Regions from separate parts of the Kitasatospora sp. NPDC001159 genome, predicted to be linked through region 1. Evidence: riboswitches for the same ligand, from Rfam matches in the RefSeq annotation. Region 1 holds a riboswitch; each other region holds the start of a gene.
What was found. Region 1 has a riboswitch for cyclic di-AMP ahead of ACWC9T_RS08165 (M23 family metallopeptidase). Riboswitches for the same ligand answer to the same signal wherever they lie in the genome.

Region 1 (7,035 bases):
TGCGGTACCCGCAGGCCGCGCGCGGCGTCCCGGGCCTCGGCGCAGGCGCGGGCGGAGACCCGCAGCCCCTCGCCCAGGTCGAGGCCCTCGGCGGGGGCCGACTGGTGGGCGGCGACGGCACGTCGGAGCACCTCGGTCATCCAGGGACCGCCCTTGGCGAAGGCGGCGGCGGGGGCGTCGCCGAGGGCCGTGGTGGCGTCGGGGAACAGCTCGCCGACCGTGCGCAGCACCACCTCGGTCTCGCCCAGAGCGGGCAGTACCTCCTCGATGTACCGGAGGAAGCCCGGGTTGGGGCCGATGACCAGCACACCCCGGCGCTCCAGTGCGGCCCGGTGGGTGAACAGCAGGTAGGCGGCGCGGTGCAGGGCGGCGAGCGTCTTGCCGGTGCCGGGGCCGCCCTGGACGACCAGGGCGCCGGGCAGCGGGGAGCGGATCACCCGGTCCTGCTCGGCCTGGATGGTGGCGACGGCGGTGCCCATCCGGCCGGTGCGCTCGCGGGCGAGGGCGGCGAGCAGGGCGGCCTCGCCGACCAGGGTGCGCCGGCCGGACTCGTCCAGTGCGGCGAGGTCGAGCGCCTCGTCGTCCAGCCCGGTGAGGGTGCGGCCCGCGGTGTGCAGATGGCGGCGGCGCAGCACGGCACCCGGGCTGGCGGGGGTGGCGGTGTAGAACGGGCGGGCGGCGGGGGTGCGCCAGTCGAGCAGCAACGGCTCGTAACGCTCGTCGGTCAGGCCGACGCGGCCGATGTAGCGGACGGTGCCGTCGCGCTGGTCGAGCCGGCCGAAGCAGAGGCCGCGCTCCACGGCGTCGAGCCGGGCGGCGTGCCGGGCGGCCTCGCGGGCGCGCACCTCGCGTTCCAGCCGGGCCTGGTGGGTGCCGCCGGCGCCCGCGCCGTCGTGGGCGCTGTCCCGGGTGCGGCGGGCCCGCTCTCGGACGGTGTCCAGGCGGGCGTAGAGCCGGTCGAGGTGGGCCTGTTCGGTGCGCAGTGCCTCGGCGAGGGCACCGCTGGAGTTCCATGCAGTCGCTGGAGTTCCGTTCATTGCTGTGGTATCCTTGCGGCGAGAAGTTTGTGCAGTGCTTCCTGACGGGCGTTCAATCGGCCCAGCCTACCCCATCCGCCGACGTCCGGCGTGACCTCGGCTGTTAGGCTTGCGAAGCGTGAGCGCGAAGCCCCAGATCCCCAATGTCCTGGCCTCCCGGTACGCCTCGGCGACCCTGGCCCAGCTGTGGTCCCCCGAGCACAAGGTGGTCCTTGAGCGCCACCTGTGGCTCGCCGTCCTGAAGGCCCAGCAGGACCTCGGTGTCGAGGTGCCGGCCAACGCCGTCGCCGACTACGAGCGGGTGATCGACCAGGTCGACCTCGGCTCGATCGCCGCCCGTGAGCGGATCACCCGCCACGACGTGAAGGCCCGGATCGAGGAGTTCAGCGAGCTCGCCGGCCACGAGCAGATCCACAAGGGCATGACCTCCCGGGATCTGACCGAGAACGTCGAGCAGCTGCAGATCCGTCAGTCCCTGGAGCACGTGCGCGACCGCACGGTGGCCGTCCTGGTGCGTCTGGCCCGGCTCGCCGCCCAGCACTCCGAGCTGGTCATGGCAGGCCGCTCGCACAACGTGGCCGCGCAGGCCACCACTCTGGGCAAGCGCTTCGCGTCGATCGCCGACGAGCTGCTGGTCGCCTTCCGCCGCCTGGAGGAGCTGATCGCCCGCTACCCGCTGCGCGGGATCAAGGGCCCGGTCGGCACCGCCCAGGACATGCTGGACCTGCTCGGTGGCGACACCGAGAAGCTGGCCGAGCTGGAGCGCCGGGTCGCCGGGCACCTCGGCTTCGACAACGTGCTGACCAGTGTCGGCCAGGTCTACCCGCGCTCGCTGGACTTCGAGGTGCTCACTGCCCTCGTCCAGCTGGCCGCCGCGCCGTCCAGCCTGGCCAAGACCATCCGCCTGATGGCCGGCCACGAGCTGGTGACGGAGGGCTTCAAGGAGGGCCAGGTCGGCTCCTCCGCGATGCCGCACAAGATGAACACCCGCTCCTGCGAGCGCGTCAACGGTCTGGCCGTGATCCTGCGCGGCTACGCCTCGATGACCGGTGAGCTGGCCGGCGACCAGTGGAACGAGGGCGACGTCTCCTGCTCGGTGGTGCGCCGGGTCGCGCTGCCGGACGCCTTCTTCGCCTTCGACGGCCTGCTGGAGACCTTCCTGACCGTCCTGGACGAGTTCGGCGCCTTCCCGGCCGTGATCGAGGCCGAGCTGGACCGCTACCTGCCGTTCCTGGCCACCACCAAGGTGCTGATGGGCGCGGTGCGCGCGGGCGTCGGCCGGGAGACCGGGCACGAGGTCATCAAGGAGCACGCCGTCGCCTCCGCGCTGGCGATGCGTGCGGGCGCCCGCGAGAACGAGTTGCTGGACCGGCTTGCCGCCGACGAGCGGATCCCGCTGGACCGGGCCGCGCTGGACGCGCTGCTGGCCGACAGGCTGTCGTTCACCGGTGCGGCCGGGGCGCAGGTCGCCGAGGTGGTCCGCCAGGTGGAGGCCGTCGCGGTGGCCTACCCGGAGGCGGCCAAGTACGCGCCGGCCGACATTCTCTAAGAGCGCAGTGGGCTCTGACGACCGGTCAGCCCCCCGAGGGTCCTGCCGCCGTTCCGGTGGCGGGGCCCTCGTGCGTCCGGGCGTGTCCGGGGTCGAGCGGCGGGGTGGTGGTGGCGCAGGGCCAGTCGCAGTTCGGTTCGGCCACCGGGTGCTCCTCGGGGGCGAGCACATTGCCCCGGACGGTGGCGAAGGCGATCAGCCCGCCGCCGGCCAGCAGGCCCGCGCAGATCAGCATCGCGGTGTGGAAGGCGGAGTCCACCGAGGACGGTACCCGGTAGGCGTCGCCGCTCAGCCCGGCCAGCGCCGGGAGGGCGGCCACCGCGAGCAGGCCGGCCGCGCGGGCGGCGGCGTTGTTGACGCCGCTGGCGATGCCCGCGTGCCGCACCTCGACGGCGGCCAGCACCGTCGCGGTCAGCGGTGCGACCAGCAGGGTCATCCCGCTGCCCATCACCGCGACGGCGGGCAGCACGTCCACCCAGTAGGAGGAGCCGGGGCCGATGCGCAGCATCAGCAGCACCCCGGCGGCGCACAGCAGCGGGCCGACCGTGAGCGGGATGCGCGGGCCGACCCGCTTGCCGAGGCGCCCGGCGCGCGCCGACAGCGTCAGCATCAGCACGGTGATCGGCACCAGGGCGAAGCCCGAGGCCAGCGGGGAGAAGCCGGAGACGATCTGCAGCTGCACGACCAGCAGGAAGAACACCCCGCTGAAGGCCGCGTAGACGCAGAGGGTGACCAGGTTCACGGCGGTGAACAGCCGGGAGGAGAACAGCCCGAGGGGCAGCATCGGTTCGGGCGTGCGGCGCTCGACGGCGACGAAGGCAGCGCCGAGCAGCAGGCCGATCGCGCCGGTGAGCCAGACGGCGGGGGACAGGCCCTCCCCGGCGGCGGTGAGCGCGTAGGTGATCGCGCCGAGGGTGAGCGCGGCGAGCAGCGCGCCGGGTGCGTCGAAGCGGCCGGAGGCGGACTCGTCGCGGCTCTCCGGGACGTACCGGGAGGTGACGGCGACCACGGCGGCGGCCAGCGGCAGGTTCAGCAGGAAGATCCAGCGCCAGCCGGGGCCGTCCACCAGCCAGCCGCCGAGGAACGGGCCGACGGCCGCGGACACCCCGCCGAGGCCGGACCACAGGCCCACCGCCGCCGAGCGGTCGTCAGGATGGAAGACGGCCTGGAGCATGGCGAGCGAGCCGGGGGTGAGCAGTGCCCCGCCGATGCCCTGGACGGCGCGGGCCACGATCAGCACTTCGATGTTCGGGGCGGCGGCGCAGGCAGCCGAGGCAGCGGCGAACCAGACCACGCCGATCAGGAAGACCCGGCGCCTTCCGTAGCGGTCGCCGAGCGCGCCGCCGAGCAGGATCAGGCCCGCCAGGGTGAGCAGATAGGCGTTCAGCGTCCATTGCAGGGACGCCAGGGAGGCGCCGAGGTCGGCGCCGATCCGGGGCAGGGCGACGTTCACCACGGTGCCGTCGAGCATCGCCATGCTGGAGCCGAGCACGGTTGCCAGGAGTACCCAGCGACCCTGCGCGGTGCCCAGGCGCAGGGTGCCGGCTGTCGAGGTGGCCACGGCCCGATCCTGCGCCCGGCGGGGCGTACGTGACAAGGGTCACCGCGTGGCGTGTCCGCCGCGAGCGGTGCGTGAGCGGACGGTCGCGCTGGGGGGTGGAGATCGGCGCAGGGTCGTGGGGCAGTGGCGCTCGGTGAATGGATTGTGTACGCATCGTGTGGCGGATCGTGCGGAGTGTCACCATCCTCCGGGGAGATGCAGCCGGTTCAGGAGATCGACATTGCTTCACCCGAACGGATGGGTTTTAGTTCAGCGACCGCTCGGCCAGCCCGGGTGGATCCACCGGGTGGAACGCCGAGTCCTGCCGCTGCCCGATGGTTCGAACTGAGCTCTGTACGGCAGGAGCGGGGGACCCACAGGTAAGTCGCCGGACCGGAGTTCGCGCTTCTCAGTGCGAACGTCCAGGACCGGCTTGGGGTGAAGCCGTGCATGCGGCCGGGCAACTCCAGCCCGAACCCGACAGCTCACCTCGCAGGCGTCGGAGAGGAAACTTCCATGCCTGCTCAGGCCCGTCGTATCGCCCTGCCCCGCGTCGCCCGCATCGGCATCGGCGTCGCCGTCACCGGTGTCTCCTTCGCGCTGCCGCTCGTGACCGCGATGGGCGCCCAGGCCTACACCGCCCCGGGTGCGCCGGCCGCCTCGGTCGCGCAGCACACCGCCGCCGCGGAGGCCAAGTCGGCCGCCCCGGCCGCCGCGCTCGAGAGCTACCGCGTCGTCGGCGGCGACACCCTGTCCGGGATCGCCGACGCCAAGCAGGTCGTGGGCGGCTGGCACGCGCTGTACGAGCAGAACCGCTCGGTGGTCGGCGCCAACCCGAACCTGATTTTCCCGGGCCAGCAGCTCTCGCTCGCGGCCGACGTCGCTGCTGCGGCCGCTCCGGCCGCTCCGGCTGCTCTGGCCGCCCCGGTCACCCAGAGCGCCTCCGCCGCCGCGGACACCAAGCTGCAGGTCAAGACCGAGGCCGCCAAGCCGGGAGCCCAGGTCCAGACCCAGGTTCAGACCGCCGCCCCGGCCCAGGCCGTGACCGCCGCCCCGGTCGCCGCCACCTCCGGCTACGTCGCCCCGCTGGCCAACCCGGTGCTGGGTGAGGCCTACGGCGTGGCCGGCTCGATGTGGGCCTCCGGCCACCACACCGGCCAGGACTTCGTCGCTTCCACCGGCACCCCGGTGCGCGCGGCCGCCAGCGGTGTCGTGGTGAAGGCCGGCAACGGCGGCGCCTACGGCAACGAGGTCGAGATCAAGCTCGCCGACGGCAAGTACGCGCAGTACGCGCACCTGTCGGTGATCGGCGTGAAGATCGGTCAGACCGTCACCGTCGGCCAGCGGCTCGGCCTCTCCGGCGCCACCGGCAACGTGACCGGCCCGCACCTGCACTTCGAGATCCGTACCGGTCCGGAGTACGGCTCGGACATCAACCCGGTCGCCTACCTGCGGGCGCACGGCGTCGCGCTCTGACCCTGCGCTGACCGCGGGTCTCAGGAACCACCGCTGTTGCGGGGCGAATCGACCACCCGGGATGGTCATGTCGGGTGACCGCTCGACCGGGTGATCGCCGCATCAGCGGACATGGGCGCGGGACACGCCCAAGGCCGGCCCGGCTTCGCGAGGACTCCTCGTGGAGCCGGGCCGGCCGCTGCCGTTTCCGGCTCCGGGCGTGTTCGAGCGGTCGAACTGAGCGTCAACTCCTGCTGTTTTTGGCGAGATCCGTCGTCTTTCGGGTGCGGCCCCGGTCGCGCGATGCTGTCGGGCGGTCAGCGCCCGGCCCTTCTCCGGCGGGCGGACGGGTCTGGGCGGACGAGGAGGCCGGATGGCGGTCGGGAGCGGGGACGCGGTCGGGGAGCGGGCAGGGTCGGGCGGGGTCGACCGGCTGAAGGCGGGCTCGGTGGGCCTGACGGGCGTGGTGTTCATGGCGATCGCCACCGCCGCGCCGATCACCGCGATGACCGGGAACCTGCCGATCGTGGTCGGGCAGGGCAACGGGGTCGGCGCGCCCGCCGCGTACATCGTGGCGACCGTGGTGCTCACGGTGTTCTCGGTCGGGTACGTGGCGATGGCCCGGCACATCACGGCGGCCGGGGCGTTCTACGGGTACATCTCGCACGGGCTGGGCAGGGTCGCCGGGATGGCCGCCGGGCTGCTCGCGGTCATGGCGTACATCGTCTTCGAGGCTTCGATCATCGGTTTCTTCGCCTACTCGCTGCGCGGGCTGGTCCGTTCACAGTTGGGCGTGGACCTCGGCTGGGGCTGGTACGCGCTGTTCGGGGTGGCGGCGATCGGGGTGACGGCCTGGTTCGACCTGCATCTGACGGCCAAGGTGCTCGGGGTGGCGCTGGTGCTGGAGATCGGGGTGCTGGGCGCGGTCTCGCTGGCCGTCCTGGCCTCCGGCGGCGGGCCGGACGGGATCGTGGGCGAGGCCGTGAACCCGCTGAACGCGCTGAGGGGGGTCGGGAGTTCGGGCGCGGCGGCCGCCGGGCTGGGACTGTTCTTCGCGTTCTGGTCCTGGGTGGGCTTCGAGTCGACCGCGATGTACGGGGAGGAATCGCGTGACCCCAAGCGGGTGGTGCCACGGGCGACCCTGGTGTCGGTGGTCGGGATCGGGCTGTTCTACGTGTTCGTGTCCTGGATGATCCTGTCCGGCAACGGAGTCGAGCACGCGATCGCGGTGGCGAGCGGGTCGGTGCCGGGCAAGGACGGGAACAACCTGTTCTTCGACCCACTGGGCGCGCACCTGGGGGCCTGGGCGGTGACGATGTTCCAATGGCTGGTCGTCACCGGCTCGTTCGCCTGCGCGATGGCCTTCCACCAGTGCGCGGCGCGGTACTTGTACGCGATCGGGCGGGAGGGCTTCCTGCACCCGGCGCTCGGCCGCACCCACCCGCGACACGGCT
Region 2 (7,035 bases), on a different contig from region 1:
GCATAGAAGTCTCCCGAAGAGCTCCGGAGTTGTCGTCCAGCGCGGCGCCCCGGCACCGCCAACGAACGGACCGGCCCCGTACCGGTCCGGCACAACGCCTCACTTGACGCGATGATAGCCGCTGTGCACGTGCATCAGCACGGGACATTGCAGGTGCACGAGGCCTTTTACCGGCCGCCTCGAACTCTTCACGGGCCCTTCTCCTGACGGTACGTAAACGGACATAGTCGACTGAATCGACGGGTTTTCGATAACCGGCCGTGAGCGGCCCCCCGCTAAATGTTGATCTTCGAATGCCGGGAGTCGCACCCCCGTGACCCTCCGTCAGGCCACCCTCCGACTGTGAGACATCTCACGCACCACAGGTGCAACGGAACACCCCGTGCGGCACGTCAGGGCAACTGCGGACGTCCACGCGGGGGTTGGGCGAGGAATGTCCGGATTGTAGGCAAACCGCCCGGACCGGCACGACGGAGACACGACCTCCGCACCGCGACCACCCGAAACCCGTACGGCAACCGACTGCAGGCCTGACGGGCAGATGTCCTACGATCTCCGGCATGAGCACCGCAGCCATCCCGGGCGCACCACTGCCCGTCCGTACTCCAGGCTCCCGTGCGCGGGGGCGCCACCGCCGCCCCGAGCGCCCCGAGATCCCCACCGGTTCGCCGGCCCTGGTGCTCGCCGTGCCCGCGACCGCCGGGCCGGAGTCCCGTTCGGTCGTCGAGGAACTGCTGTCGATCGTCCGCAGCGAGCACAGCGGCGTCCAGGCCGCCGCCGGCTACCTCCCGGCGGACGGCACCGAGGGCGAGGACGGGGACGACCGCACCGTCGCCGAACTGCTGGCCACGGCCGCCGAGGCCGGCCTGCCCACGCCCGTCGTGGTGCCGCTGGCACCGGGGCCGCACGGCTTCCTGACCGAACTTCACGCCCTCGCCGCCGAGCACGGCGCGACCGTCACCGACACGCTGGGCCCGCACCCGCTGCTGGCCGAGGCCGTGCACGTGCGGCTATCCGAGGCCGGGCTGGCCCGGGCCGACCGGGCCCGGCTGTTCGCCATCGCGACCGCCGCGGACGGCGTGGTCCTGACCACCGTCGGCGGCGAGGAGGCGGCCGCCGCGGCCGGGATCACCGGCGTGCTGCTGGCCGCCCGACTGGCCGTCCCGGTCGTCGCCGCGGCGCTCGACGTGCCCGGCTCGGTGGCCGGGGCCGTCAGCCACCTCAAGGAGACCGGCTCCCAGCGCCCGGCGCTGGCCCCGCTGGTGATCGGGCCCGAGGCCGACTCGGAGCTGCTCGCCACGGCCGCCGAGGAGACCGGCTGCCCGTCGGCGGCACCGCTGGGTGCCTACCCGACCGTCGGCCAGCTGATCGCCTCCACCTACCTGGCCGCGCTGCCGACGCCGTCGGCGGAGGAGCTGGCCCGGGCCGAGGCGGAGGCCGCGGCCTCGGCCGAGGAGGGCTCGCGCGGCGCCCACGCGGCCGCCCAGGGGCCCGTGGAGGCCTAGTAGGAGGCCTGCGACGACCGTCGCGCACTCTCCCGCACACCGAAGGGCCCGGAACGGCTTCGTTCCGGGCCCTTCGGCATGCCCGCTCCTCCCGCCTTCACCCCCACACCTGCTGCTTGTCCCGGCCCGGGAATTACGGGAGCCGGGAGAACAATGGCACAAAATGTCCGTTATGTCGCTTTTTGAACGGGAATGCCAGGGCCACATCCCGGCACTCGAATCACGATCACTCCCCCGCCGCGCCGGGCACGCCGCCGCACACTTCTACGCCCCATCACCTCACCTCTGAGGCGAAGACAATTGCGGGAATCCACAGTTACATTGCCGGAAAACGATCATTTACGATCATGATTCGTGTCCTATTTGGCAATTTCTACTAAACCGTGATGTGCATCACAGATATTTGCAGTTTGAACTTAAGTCTGCTTAACGTGCTCCCCGTTCGTGGCCACACGGACCCAGTTCATCCGCAACGCCGAGTCCTGCCGTCGGATGTCCTGGCAGCGCGAAAACGCACCACGGCAGGAGCGGGGGAACCACAGGTAAGTCGCCCCGGGCAGTTCCTCGGAACGGTCCAGGGCTAGGGGTGAAGCCGCGCCCACAGCGCGGCCGGGCAACTCCAGCCCGAATCCGACAGCTCACCTCGCAGGCGTGGGAGAGGACCGCGTCTTCATGCTTCCCACCAACGGCACCCGCCTGTCCAGCCGTACCCGTCGCGTGATCGCCGCCCTCGGCGTCGCGGGCGTCGGCCTCACCGTCCCCTGCCTCACCACCGGCACCGCCAACGCCGCCTCCGTCGCCACCTGGGAGAAGGTCGCCCAGTGTGAGAGCAGCGGCAACTGGGCCATCAACACCGGCAACGGTTTCTACGGCGGCCTGCAGTTCACCTCCAGCACCTGGGCCGCCTTCGGCGGCACCACGTACGCCCCGCAGGCCAACCTCGCCACCAAGGACCAGCAGATCGCCGTCGCCGAGAAGGTCCTCGCCTCCCAGGGCCCCGGCGCCTGGCCCGTCTGCTCGATCCAGGCCGGTCTGACCAAGGGCGGTGCCCCGGCCGCCGTCGACACCTCCGCCGCCACGGCCGCCAAGCCCGCCGCCAAGCCCGCGCCGAGCCAGGCCCCGGCCGCGAAGACCGCCAAGCCGGCCGCGCCCGCCCAGGCCCAGAGCAGCGACTACACGGTCGTCGCGGGCGACTGGCTGTCCTCGATCGCCGCCAAGCACAACGTCCAGGGCGGCTGGCAGCGGCTGTACGACCTCAACCGCAGCACCCTGACCGAGGGCCCGAACACCATCTACCCGGGCCAGCGCCTGACCTTCGGTGACGGCGACCAGGCCCAGGCCGACAAGTCCTCCTCGTCCACCGGGTCCGGCTCGGACTTCAGCTGGTTCAACCGCTCCCAGAAGGCCGGCCAGGCCGCGAACGGCGGTGCCGTGAACGCCAAGCCGGCCGCCCAGATCCAGGCCTCGAAGCCGGCCGCCAAGACCCAGGCCTCGAAGCCGGCCGCCAAGGCCCAGGCCCAGGCCCAGGCCCAGGCTGCCACCGGCAGCATGGCCGCCGCGGTGTCCTTCGCCGAGTCCAAGGTCGGCCAGGCCTACGTCTACGGCGGCACCGGCAACGGCGGCTGGGACTGCTCCGGCCTGACCCAGGCCGCGCTGCGCGCCGCGGGCATCAACCTTCCGCGCGTCGCCGCCGACCAGGCCGCCGCCAGCACCCACGTCTCGCTGGACAGCCTGAAGCCGGGCGACCTGCTCTTCTGGTCGAACAACGGTCAGGACTCCGGCGTCTACCACGTCGCGATCTACATCGGCGGCGGCAAGTACGTCGAGGCGGCCAACCCGAGCGCGGGCGTCCGCGAGCAGACCATCGCCAACTGGGCCCCGGACTTCGCCGGCCGGGTCTGAGCAACGGCGTACTGGCAGCCGCCTGCTGGCAGCTGACGTGCAACAGACAACGGCGGACGGATGACACACAACGGATGACGGATTTCACCGTCTGCCATCCGTCCGCCGTCACCCGCCAACCCCGGGGAGAGTCCGGTCGCTCCTCCCGGGGGTTCGCGTATTCGCATGGTGAAAGCCCGCCCCGACGGGCATGCTGCTGCTCTGCACCCGAGGAGGAGTCACCATGGCCCAGGTCACCATCACACTCGATGCGAACCTCGCGATCGACGCGATGCTGCTCTCCGGTACCAAGAACCCGCAGGACGCCGTCGAACTGGTCCTGCGCGACTACCTGGCCCGCGGCCGCCGCACCGAGCCCCGGACCGGCGACGCGGCCGGCGGCCACCGACTCACCGCCGACCGCCCGGCCGCCCAGGAAGGCTGACCGGCCGGAGCGGGCGGGTGGGCGAACGCCGAAGGGCCCCGGAGAGCAACTGCCGACGCTGTTGGTGAATTCGGGGCCTGTGCGTGACGTCGGCCTTCAAGACCTGGTTGTGGTCTTGAAGGCCGACGTTGTCGTTTGGGGGAGGGTGCGGGGTGTCGATGCGTGCGAGCGTGCCGGGTGAGGTGCCGGCGGAGACTGTGCGGGTGGCTCGGGCGGCGTTCCCGAAGGGCAGCCTGGCGATCCGGATCCGGGACGAGCTGGGAGTGTTGTTCACGGATGAGCAGTTCGCCGACCTGTTCCCGGCGCGGGGCAACCCCGCCTGGTCGCCGGGCCGGTTGGCGCTGGTGCTGGTGCTGCAGTTCGTGGAGGGGCTAACCGACAGGCAGGCCGCCGAGGCGGTCCGGGCCCGGATCGACTTCAAGTACGCCCTCGGGCTGGAACTCGGCGACCCGGGCTTCGACTTCTCTGTGCTGCCGGAGTTCCGGGACCGTCTGGTCGAGGCGGATGTCGGGCGACGGGTGCTGGACGGCATCCTGGACGCGGCCCGGGCCAAGGGCCTGCTGAAGACGGCGGTCCGGGCCCGGACCGACTCCACCCGTGTGCTGTCCGCGGCCCGTGAGCTCAGCTGGCTGGAGATGGTGGCCGAGGGGGTGCGATCCGCGTTGAACGCGCTCGCCCAGGCCGCCCCCGGCTGGCTGGTGGAGGTAGCGGACCCGAACTGGTTCCAGCACTACGCGACCCGAGCTGAGGAGTCCCGCTTCCCGAAGTCCCGCGCCAGGCGGGAGGAGGTGGGACGGCGGATCGGTACGGACGGCATGCGACTCTTCGAGGCCGTGACCTCGCCCGACGCGCCACGAGAGCTGCGAGACCTGCCGCAGGTCCAGGTGCTGCGGCAGATCTGGGTCCAGCACTTCCACCTGGTCGGGGGCGAGGTGGTGCGCCGGGACCAAAAGACCGGCCGCCGGGCGCGACGCGCCTGGTCACCCCCTATGACGTCGAGGCCCGGGGGAGCGTGCACCCAAGGCCGAACGACGCGAGCTCAACCTACGACACCGGGACGAACACGGAGCCGTCCACGCCGCCCGCACCGAGCAGCGAACCGACGCCTGGAAGGACCGCTACAAGATCCGCGCCGGGGTCGAGGGCACCATCTCCCAGGGCGTCGGACGCTGCGGCCTGCGCAGGTCCCGTTACCAGGGCCTGGCCAAGACCAGCCTCCAGCACCAGCTCACCGGCGCCGCGATCAACCTCGTCCGCATCGACGCCCACCTGACGGACACACCACGGGCCCGCACCCGCACCAGCCACTTCGCACGACTTCGCCCCGCCGAGCAACAGCTCGACGGGGCGAAATGATCAGGACCCCGAATTCACCAACAGCGTCAGCAACTGCCCCCCGGGGCCCTTCGGTTGACCGTCCGGTACCGGTGCTCAGCGCGCGCAGGCCCCGGTGGACCCGCGCATCACCAGCTCCGGCTGGAACATGAACTCCCCGCGCTGGGCGGCGTTCCCGCCGACCTCCTCCAGCAGCGCGTCCACCGCAGCCGTGGCCATCGCCTCGACCGGCTGGCGGATCGTGGTCAACGGCGGTTCAGTGAAGGCGATCAGCGGCGAGTCGTCGAAGCCGACCACCGAGACGTCCTGCGGCACCGACAGTCCGCGCTGCCGCACCGCCCGGATCGCCCCGAGCGCCATCATGTCGCTCCCGCAGACGATCGCCGTGCAGCCCTTGTCGAGCAGCGCGCCGGCCGCCGCGTGCCCGCCCTCCACGCTGAACAGCGTGTGGTGGACGAGCTCCTCGGCCTCCTCCCGGCTGCGCCCGAGCACCTCGCGCATCGCCGCGGTGAAGCCCTCGATCTTGCGCAGCACCGGCACGTACCGCCGCTGCCCGACCGCCAGCCCGATCCGCTCGTGCCCGAGTTCGGCCAGGTGCTGGACGGCCATCCACATCGCGGCCCGGTCGTCCGGCGAGATGAACGGCGCGTCGATCCGCTCGCTGTACCCGTTGATCAGCACGAACGGCACCCCGCGCCCGGCCAGCCGGGCGTACCGGTCGTGGTCGGCGGTGGAGTCGGCGTGCAACCCGGAGACGAAGACGATGCCCGCCACGCCCCGGTCGACCAGCATCTCCACCAGTTCGTCCTCGGTGGACCCGCCCGGCGTCTGGGTGCACAGCACCGGCGTGTAGCCGTGCCGGCTGAGCACCTGCTCAATCACCTGCGCCAGCGCGGGGAAGATCGGGTTGCTCAGCTCCGGCGTGATCAGCCCGATCAGCCCGGCGCTGCGCTGGCGCAGCCGGGTCGGCCGCTCGTAGCCGAGCACGTCCAGCGCGGCCAGCACGGTCTGCCGGGTCGCGGCGGAGACGTTCGCCTTGCCGTTGAGTACGCGGGAGACGGTGGCTTCGCTGACCCCCGCCTGCGCCGCGATGTCTGAGAGTCGCGCCGTAGTCACGGGCCCAGAGCCTATTGCACCCACGTCAGACCGCCCACCAGCCGGTGCTGTCCGGAGCGAGCACCGTCTCGCCGCCGTTCACCACGAGTTCGGTCGAGCCGAGCAGCAGTCGACCGGGCGCCGCTATCCGCACCGGCTCGCCGGTGGTGTTCACGGTGCAGACGAAGGACCCGCGCCGGAAGGCCAGGGTGCCCTCGGGCGCCTCCAGCCACTCGACGTCCGTCCCCGCGCCCAGGTCGGGCTGCGCGCGGCGGACGGCCAGCGCGCTGCGGTAGAGCTCCAGGGTGGACGTCGGGTCGCCGGTCTGCGCCTCGACGCTCAGCGCGGCCCACTCGGCCGGCTGCGGCAGCCAGGACGGCCCGCCCGCCACCGGTCCGAAGCCGTACGGGGCCTCGGTGCCGGACCACGGGATCGGGACGCGGCAGCCGTCGCGGTAGCCGTCCTGACCGGCCTGGCGGAAGAACGACGGGTCCTGGCGGACCTCGTCCGGCAGGTCCGTGACGTCCGGCAGGCCGAGCTCCTCGCCCTGGTAGACGTACGCGGAGCCGGGCAGCGCGAGCATCAGCAGGGTGGCGGCACGGGCCCTCCGCAGACCCAGCGAACGGTCGCCGGGGGTGCGGATCTGGGTGCCGAGGCCGGGCTCGTTGGCGAAGCGGGTGGCGTGCCGGGTGACGTCGTGGTTGGACAGCACCCAGGTGGTGGGGGCGTCGACCGGGCGCATCGAGTCGAGGGACAGGTCGATCACCTCGCGCA
Region 3 (7,035 bases), on a different contig from region 1:
CCGGGGCGGACACCTCATCGCGCCGCGGATCAGGGCGGCAAGCGCCCGGCCGCGCGGACCGTCAGGAGGCCGTACTCCAGGCGACGCCGTCCAGGATGTCGTGCTCGCTCACGACCACCTCGGCGGCGCCGGTCCGCTCCATGATCTCCAGCAGCTCCAGCGCCCCGGCCGCGATCACGTCCACCCGCCCCGGGTGCAGCGACGGGATGGCCGCGCGCTCCGCGTGGGTGGCGGCCAGCAGCTCGCGCGCGACCTCGGCGACCCGCTCGCGGCTGATCCGGGAGTGGTGGATCCGCTCGGAGTCGTACTCGGGCAGGTCCTGGGCGATCGCGGACACCGTGGTGACCGTCCCCGCGAGGCCCACCAGGGTGGCCGCGCCGGTCAGCGGGACCACCTCCTCGGCCTTGTCCAACTCGGCCCGCACATGCGCCCGGGCCTGCGCGATCTGCTCCTCGGAGGGCAGCTCGGCGCCACCGAAGTGCCGCTCCGTGAGCCGCACGCAGCCGATGTCCACCGAGCGCGCCGCCTGCACGTCCGACCCGCCGAGCACGAACTCGGTCGAGCCGCCACCGAGGTCGAACACCAGGTAGGGGGAGGGGAACTGACCGCCGGTCAGCTCCTTGGTGGCGCCGACGAAGGACAGGTGCGCCTCCTCCTCGCCACTCACCACCTCGGGCTCGACGCCCAGGATGTCCCGCACGCCCTTGACGTACTCGTCGCTGTTCTCGGCGTCCCGGGAGGCGCTGGTGGCGACGAAGCGGGTGCGCTCGGGGCCGACGCCGAAGCCGGTGATGATCTCCTTGTACTCCCGGCAGGCCGCGAAGGTGCGGGCCAGCGCGTCCGGGTGCAGCCGGCCGGTCTGATCCACGCCCTGGCCCAGCCGGTTGATGATCATCCGGCGGTCGAGGTCGGTGATCTCGCCGGTCTCCGGGTCGAGGTCGGCGACCAGCAGGCGGATCGAGTTGGTGCCGCAGTCGATCGCGGCCACGCGGGTCATGCTCACTCGGACTCCTGCTCCGCGGCTTCCTCGGCGGCGCGCTTCTTGGCGGCGCGCTCGACGGTCTTCTGCTGCTTGGCCGCGATCACGGCCTCGTGGTCCTGCTCCTTGGCGCGGTTGCGGGCGACCCGCTCACCGGCCTCCTGGACCTCGGCCGGGGAGACGCAGGGGCCCTTGGCCCACCAGTCGTCCAGCATGCCGATCGCCTCGTCGCCGAGCGGGTTGACGCCCTCGCCGGCCGCCAGCGAGTGGCCGACCAGCACGTGCAGGCACTTCACCCGGTCCGGCATGCCGCCGGCGCTCGGGAAGCCCTCCAGCACCTCGATCGCGTCGCGGCGGGCGATGTAGTCCTCGTGCGCCTTCTGGTAGGCGGCGGCCAGCTCCGGGTCCTCGGCGAGCCGGGCACTCTGCTCCTTCATCACGCCGTCCGCCTCCAGGGTGCCGATCAGCGAGGCAGCCTTGGGGCAGGTCAGGTAGTACAGCGTCGGGAACGGCGTGCCGTCCGGCAGCCGGGGCGCCGTCTCCACGACGTCGGGGTTGCCGCAGGGGCAGCGGTGCGCGACACCGCGCAGGCCGCGCGGCACCCGGCCGAGCTGGGCGGCGATGGCCGCGACGTCGGCGTCGGAGACGGCGGGGTGGTTCTCAGTGGTCATGGGGGGTGGGGTCTCCAACGAGGGACGGTGGGAGCGGACGGGGAGTGGCGGGGGCCAGCGCGACGGTGTCGGCGGCGTCCACCGAGTCCCAGATGCTGGTGTACCAGGGCTTGGCGGCCCTGGCCGAACTACCGGAGGAGGCCGGTGCGGCGGGCGCGGAGGGCTGGGCGGCAGGGCCGGCCGGGTCCACCGCGATGTACGGGGTCTCCCCCGGCACCGCGTAGTGCAGCCGGGCGCGGGCCTGCGCCTTGACGTACTCCGGGTCCTGCCAGCGGGCCTTCTCCCGGCGCAGCTGCTCGACCTGCTGGCGCGAGTGGTCGGCCTTCGCCCGCTGGGCGGAGATCTCGGCGCGCTGGGAGACGAACTGCCGCGTCGGGTAGGCGAGGATCGCCACCAGCGAGCAGAGCACCAGGACGAGGACGGTCGCCCGGCTCGTGAATCGAGGCCGGGCCGCCAAGCCCGGGATCCTCCAGCCAGCCATCTCCGTATCCCCTCCTGGTCGCGACGGTGCCCCGCCGTCCACCCTACGGGGTGTGCGGCGGGGCACCGGTCAGGCTTGCGCTACCGGGGACTTTCGGCCCTCCGGTCTTCGGCCTCGGTACGGGAGCGGTCGGCCCTCGTACCGGAGGGGTCAGCCCTCGTACTCACTGTGCTTACTGGTCCGCAGAGCGACTGTGCTCATCACTCCGCGGAGCGGAAGCGCGGGAAGGCGCCGCGGCCGGCGTACTCGGCGGCGTCGTCGAGGATCTCCTCGATGCGCAGCAGCTGGTTGTACTTGGCGACGCGCTCGGAGCGGGCCGGGGCGCCGGTCTTGATCTGGCCGCAGTTGGTGGCGACGGCCAGGTCGGCGATGGTGACGTCCTCGGTCTCGCCGGAGCGGTGCGACATCATGCAGCGGTAGCCGTTGCGCTGGGCCAGCTCGACGGCGTCCAGGGTCTCGGTCAGCGAGCCGATCTGGTTCACCTTCACCAGCAGCGCGTTGGCGGTGCCGGTCTCGATGCCCTTGGCCAGGCGGGCCGGGTTGGTGACGAACAGGTCGTCGCCGACCAGCTGGACCTTGTCGCCCAGCTTGACGGTCATGGCCTTCCAGCCGTCCCAGTCCGACTCGTCCAGCGGGTCCTCGATGGAGACCAGCGGGTAGGCGGCGACCAGCTCGGCGTAGTACTCGATGAGCTCGGCGGCCGAGAGGGCCTTGCCCTCGAACTGGTAGGCGCCGTCCTTGAAGAACTCGGAGGAGGCGACGTCCAGGGCCAGGGCGATGTCACGGCCGGGGACGTAACCGGCCTTCTGGATCGCCTCCATGATGAGGTCGAGGGCCTCGCGGTTGCTGTCCAGGTTCGGGGCGAAGCCGCCCTCGTCGCCGAGGCCGGTGGACAGGCCGCGCTCCTTCAGCACGCCCTTGAGGGTGTGGTAGACCTCGACGCCCCAGCGGACGGCCTCGGAGAAGGACTCCGCGCCGATCGGGGCGATCATGAACTCCTGGATGTCGACGTTGGAGTCCGCGTGCGAGCCGCCGTTGAGGATGTTCATCATCGGGACCGGCAGGACGTGCGCGTTCGGGCCGCCCAGGTAGCGGAACAGCGGCAGGTCGCTGGCCTCGGAGGCGGCGTGCGCGACGGCCAGCGAGACGCCCAGGATGGCGTTGGCGCCGAGCGAGGACTTGTCCGGGGTGGCGTCCAGGTCGAGCATGGCCTGGTCGATCAGGCGCTGCTCGGTGGCGTCGTAGCCGACCAGCTCCGGGCCGATCTGCTCGATGACGGCCAGGACGGCCTTCTCGACGCCCTTGCCGAAGTAGCGGTTCTTGTCACCGTCGCGCAGCTCCAGCGCCTCGAAGGCGCCGGTCGAGGCACCCGACGGGACAGCGGCACGACCGGTGCTGCCGTCGTCGAGGCCGACCTCGACCTCGACCGTGGGGTTGCCGCGCGAGTCGAGGATCTCACGGGCTACGACGACATCGATGGACGGCACGAGGCATCTCCTTGCGGAAGCAGGGTCCGGCCGACGGTGGTGGCTGCCGGCGGGATGATTGCGGAGTCGTTACGACCAGAGCCTAACCGCCCGGGCTCCCGGGGCCACGTCGACCTCGGCTCCGTCTCAGCGTGTGGCCCACTACCCGCCGGTAGTTCACCTGCTTGTCCCAGCTTGTCCCTTTGCCGCGGACGAATGCGGACGAAGGGGGCCGGGCGTGGCCCCCTTCGCTCCCGGGGTGTTGTCCGAGTCCTTCGGAGCGTCACCCGAGGCCCTGTGGACCCGGCTCAGCCGAGGTGCAGGACCTGGCCGGGCACGATCAGGTTCGGGTCGCCGCCGACCGTGCCGCGGTTGCCGTCGTACAGCGCCTGCCAGCCGCCGGACACGCCCTGGGCCGCGGCGATGCCCGACAGGGTGTCACCGGAGTGGACGGTGTAGTCGTGGCCGGCCGGGCCGGCCTGGACCGGCTGGGCGGCGCGCGGGGCAGCGTGCTTCGGAGCGTACTGCTGGACCGACTGCTCGACAGGCTCCTCGGCCTGCTTGGGAGCGGCGTGCTTCGGAGCGTACTGCTGGACCGGCTGCTGGGCTGGCTTCGCGGCCGGCTTGGGGGCCTGCTGCTTCGGGGCCTGCCGCTTGGGCGTCTGCTGCTGCGGGGCGGACTGCGGCTTGGCGTCCGAGGAGGTGTCGACCACGGCCGGGGCACCACCCTTGCTCAGGCCCGCCTTCTGGGAGCAGACCGGCCAGGCGCCCGGGCCCTGGGAGGCCAGCACCTTCTCGGCGACCGAGATCTGCTGGGCCTTGCTGGCCTGGTTGGCCTGCGAGGCGTACGCGGTGCCGCCGAACGCCTTCCAGGTGCTGGAGGTGAACTGCAGGCCGCCGTAGAAGCCGTTGCCGGTGTTGATGCTCCAGTCGCCGCCGCTCTCGCACTGGGCGACGGAGTCCCAGGCGGAGGCCGGGGCGGCGGAGGCGCCGGTGGCGGCGAGGAGCGGCATCGCGAGTCCGACGCCGGCCACACCGGCGACGGCGATGGCCTTCTCGGTCTGGGTGCGACGACGGTGACGGCCAGTTCCAACGAACAGCATGAAGACGTCCCTCTCCGCACGCCTGCGAGGTGAGCTGTCGGGTTCGGACCGGGAGGTGGCCCGGCCGCCGCATGCGGAAACGGTTCCGCTCGGGCGGCTTCACCCCAAGCCGTGGAGGACGGCAACAAACCTGGTTCCCCCGCCCCTGCCCAGGGTTCTGGTCGGTTTCCCGTGACGCGGCGGGCAGGATTCGGCGTTCCGCGCACGAGGTCCGCAGCTGCGAACTCCAGGGAGACTAGACAGATCTTCAGACCAATCACAAGCTCATATCACCGACATCACACAGAAATTACGGCATGTGATCAATCGCCTACCAGTGGCGCCTGTTTGTCCCTATTGATGGGCTTTCATACCGGCATCAAAGGCACATCAGCGACTTCACGTCAGTGTGCCGGAGCCTCGGGAACGGCGTGCGGAGACCGGATCTCGGGACTGAATTCGACCGGAAGTTCGCGCAATCCACGCATGATCAGACCGCCGCGCCAGCGCAGATTCTCCGGGGTTTCAGCCAGCCGGAGATCGGGCAGTCGGGAAAGCAGCGTGGCGAGCGCGGCGCGCCCTTCCAGCCGGGCCAGCGGGGCACCGATGCAGTAGTGGATGCCGTGCCCGAACCCCAGGTGGGGGTTGTCGGTCCGGGCCAGGTCGAGGGTGTTCTCGTCCGCGAACCGGGCCGGGTCGCGGTCCGCCGCCGCCAGCACCACCAGCACCGGATCACCGACCGGGATGTCCACCCCGCCGATGGTCAGCGGCCGGGTCGCGAACCGCCAGGTCGCCAGCTCCACCGGCCCGTCGTAGCGCAGGAGTTCCTCGATACCGGTCTCCAGCAGCGCGGTCTCCCCGCGCACCACCGACTCCTGCAGCAGCGCCCGCTGCCCCGGATCGCGCAGCAGCGCGTACGTCCCGTTGCCGATCAGGTTGATGGTGGTTTCGAACCCCGCGAAGATCAACACGAAGCACATGGCGGCGGCCTCGTTCTCCGTCAGGTGCTCGCCGTGGTCGCTGGCCCGGATCAGGCCGGAGATCAGGTCGTCACCGGGGTCGGCCCGCTTGCGGTGGATGAGGTCCACCAGGTAGGCGCGGATGCGCTTGACCGCCCGGCCCACGCCGCCGCGCTGCCCACCGTGGTGGCGGATCATCATGCCCGCCCAGTCACGCAGATCGTCCTGGTCCTCGGCCGGCACGCCCAGCATGTCGCAGATCGCGTAGATGGGGAGCGGGAAGGCGAACTCGTGGATCAGGTCCGCCGAACCGCGCTGCGCGAAGCCGTCGATCAGCCGGTCGGTGAGCTGCTGCACCCGCGGCTCGAACTCGGCCACCCGGCGCGGGGTGAACGCCTTCGACACCAGACGGCGCAGCCGGGTGTGGTCCGGCGGGTCGATGTTCAGCAGGTGGGTCATCAGATCCGCCTGCCGCTCCCCCGGGATGCCCACCCGGCCGGTGCGGTGCGCCTGCTCGCTGTGGTGCGCCGGGTTCTTCGACAGCCGGCTGTCCGCGAGCGCCTGCCGGGCGTCCGCGTAGCGCGTCACCAGCCACGCCTCCACCCCGCTCGGCAGCTTGGTGCGGTGCACCGGGGCGTGCTCGCGCAGCCACGCGTAGGCGGGGTACGGATCGGCGGCGAACTCCCAGGTGAAGAGCTGCGGGGCGGGCTGGGCGGCGTCGGGCTGAGCAGGCATGGGTCGACCGTAACCGCTGGGCCCGGCGCGCCCTGACCGTCAACCGTCCGCGAACGGCGCACGAGTGGTCCGCCGGCGGCGGGCGGGCACGCCGCCAACGCTCCGGGGACGGCCCGTGGGCGGCTCTTGGACAGCTCTTGGTCGGGCGGCAGGCGTGAGTCTGGTCACCTGCGGGGTAATCCCTGTTGCGGAGGGTCAGGACGTGCCTACGATCCTCCGCAGTACGCGTGGGCGCCGGTGCGGTGTCGCCCACAGGGAGGAGCAGACCATGCGGGTCAGCGGGGCAGTCGTCGTCATCGCGGTCCTCGACGGCGGTTCGGGAGCCGGCCTCGCGCGCCGGTTCACCGCGGCCGGCGCCGCCGGGATGCTGATCGCCGACACCCACGTCGGCATCGCCGAGGACCTCGCCGCCGAACTCGACCGGCCTGGCTGCCCCGTCGTCGGCGTCTGCGGAGACATCCGCCGCCCCAGCGACGTCGCCGCCCTGGTCGACACCGCCGAGAAGCACCTCGGGCCGATCGACCTCTTCTGCGTCGCCGGCCCGAACGGCGAGCGGATCGTCTCCCTCGCCGACCTGCCCGACCACCTCGACCTGGAGCGCCTCGCCGAACTCGTCGCCCTCATCGGCGAGGCCATCGGCGAACTCGTCCCGCCGCAGCGGC

Region 2: it holds a riboswitch for cyclic di-AMP, as region 1 does, so the genes downstream of both, ACWC9T_RS06320 (transglycosylase family protein) here and ACWC9T_RS08165 (M23 family metallopeptidase) in region 1, are expected to answer to the same signal.
Region 3: it holds a riboswitch for cyclic di-AMP, as region 1 does, so the genes downstream of both, ACWC9T_RS32665 (transglycosylase family protein) here and ACWC9T_RS08165 (M23 family metallopeptidase) in region 1, are expected to answer to the same signal.

What each region holds. Positions count from the first base shown of each region.
Region 1 is NZ_JBSFJV010000010.1:93,634-100,668, reverse strand. Features, by position in the region: gene ACWC9T_RS08180 (HelD family protein) at 1-1,037, opposite strand, end outside; gene purB (adenylosuccinate lyase) at 1,156-2,586, shown strand; gene ACWC9T_RS08170 (MFS transporter) at 2,612-4,147, opposite strand; cyclic di-AMP (ydaO/yuaA leader) riboswitch at 4,465-4,640, shown strand; gene ACWC9T_RS08165 (M23 family metallopeptidase) at 4,643-5,602, shown strand; gene ACWC9T_RS08160 (APC family permease) at 5,955-7,035, shown strand, end outside.
Region 2 is NZ_JBSFJV010000007.1:133,621-140,655, reverse strand. Features, by position in the region: gene ACWC9T_RS06330 (DUF397 domain-containing protein) at 1-4, opposite strand, end outside; gene ACWC9T_RS06325 (hypothetical protein) at 561-1,505, shown strand; cyclic di-AMP (ydaO/yuaA leader) riboswitch at 2,000-2,170, shown strand; gene ACWC9T_RS06320 (transglycosylase family protein) at 2,157-3,407, shown strand; gene ACWC9T_RS06315 (hypothetical protein) at 3,631-3,831, shown strand; partial or broken gene ACWC9T_RS06310 (transposase) at 3,984-5,187, shown strand; gene ACWC9T_RS06305 (LacI family DNA-binding transcriptional regulator) at 5,263-6,282, opposite strand; gene ACWC9T_RS06300 (glycoside hydrolase family 13 protein) at 6,308-7,035, opposite strand, start outside.
Region 3 is NZ_JBSFJV010000092.1:150-7,184, forward strand. Features, by position in the region: gene ACWC9T_RS32645 (Ppx/GppA phosphatase family protein) at 62-997, opposite strand; gene ACWC9T_RS32650 (DUF501 domain-containing protein) at 1,000-1,668, opposite strand; gene ACWC9T_RS32655 (FtsB family cell division protein) at 1,640-2,131, opposite strand; gene eno (phosphopyruvate hydratase) at 2,332-3,618, opposite strand; gene ACWC9T_RS32665 (transglycosylase family protein) at 3,906-4,700, opposite strand; cyclic di-AMP (ydaO/yuaA leader) riboswitch at 4,706-4,873, opposite strand; gene ACWC9T_RS32670 (cytochrome P450 family protein) at 5,084-6,373, opposite strand; gene ACWC9T_RS32675 (SDR family NAD(P)-dependent oxidoreductase) at 6,642-7,035, shown strand, end outside.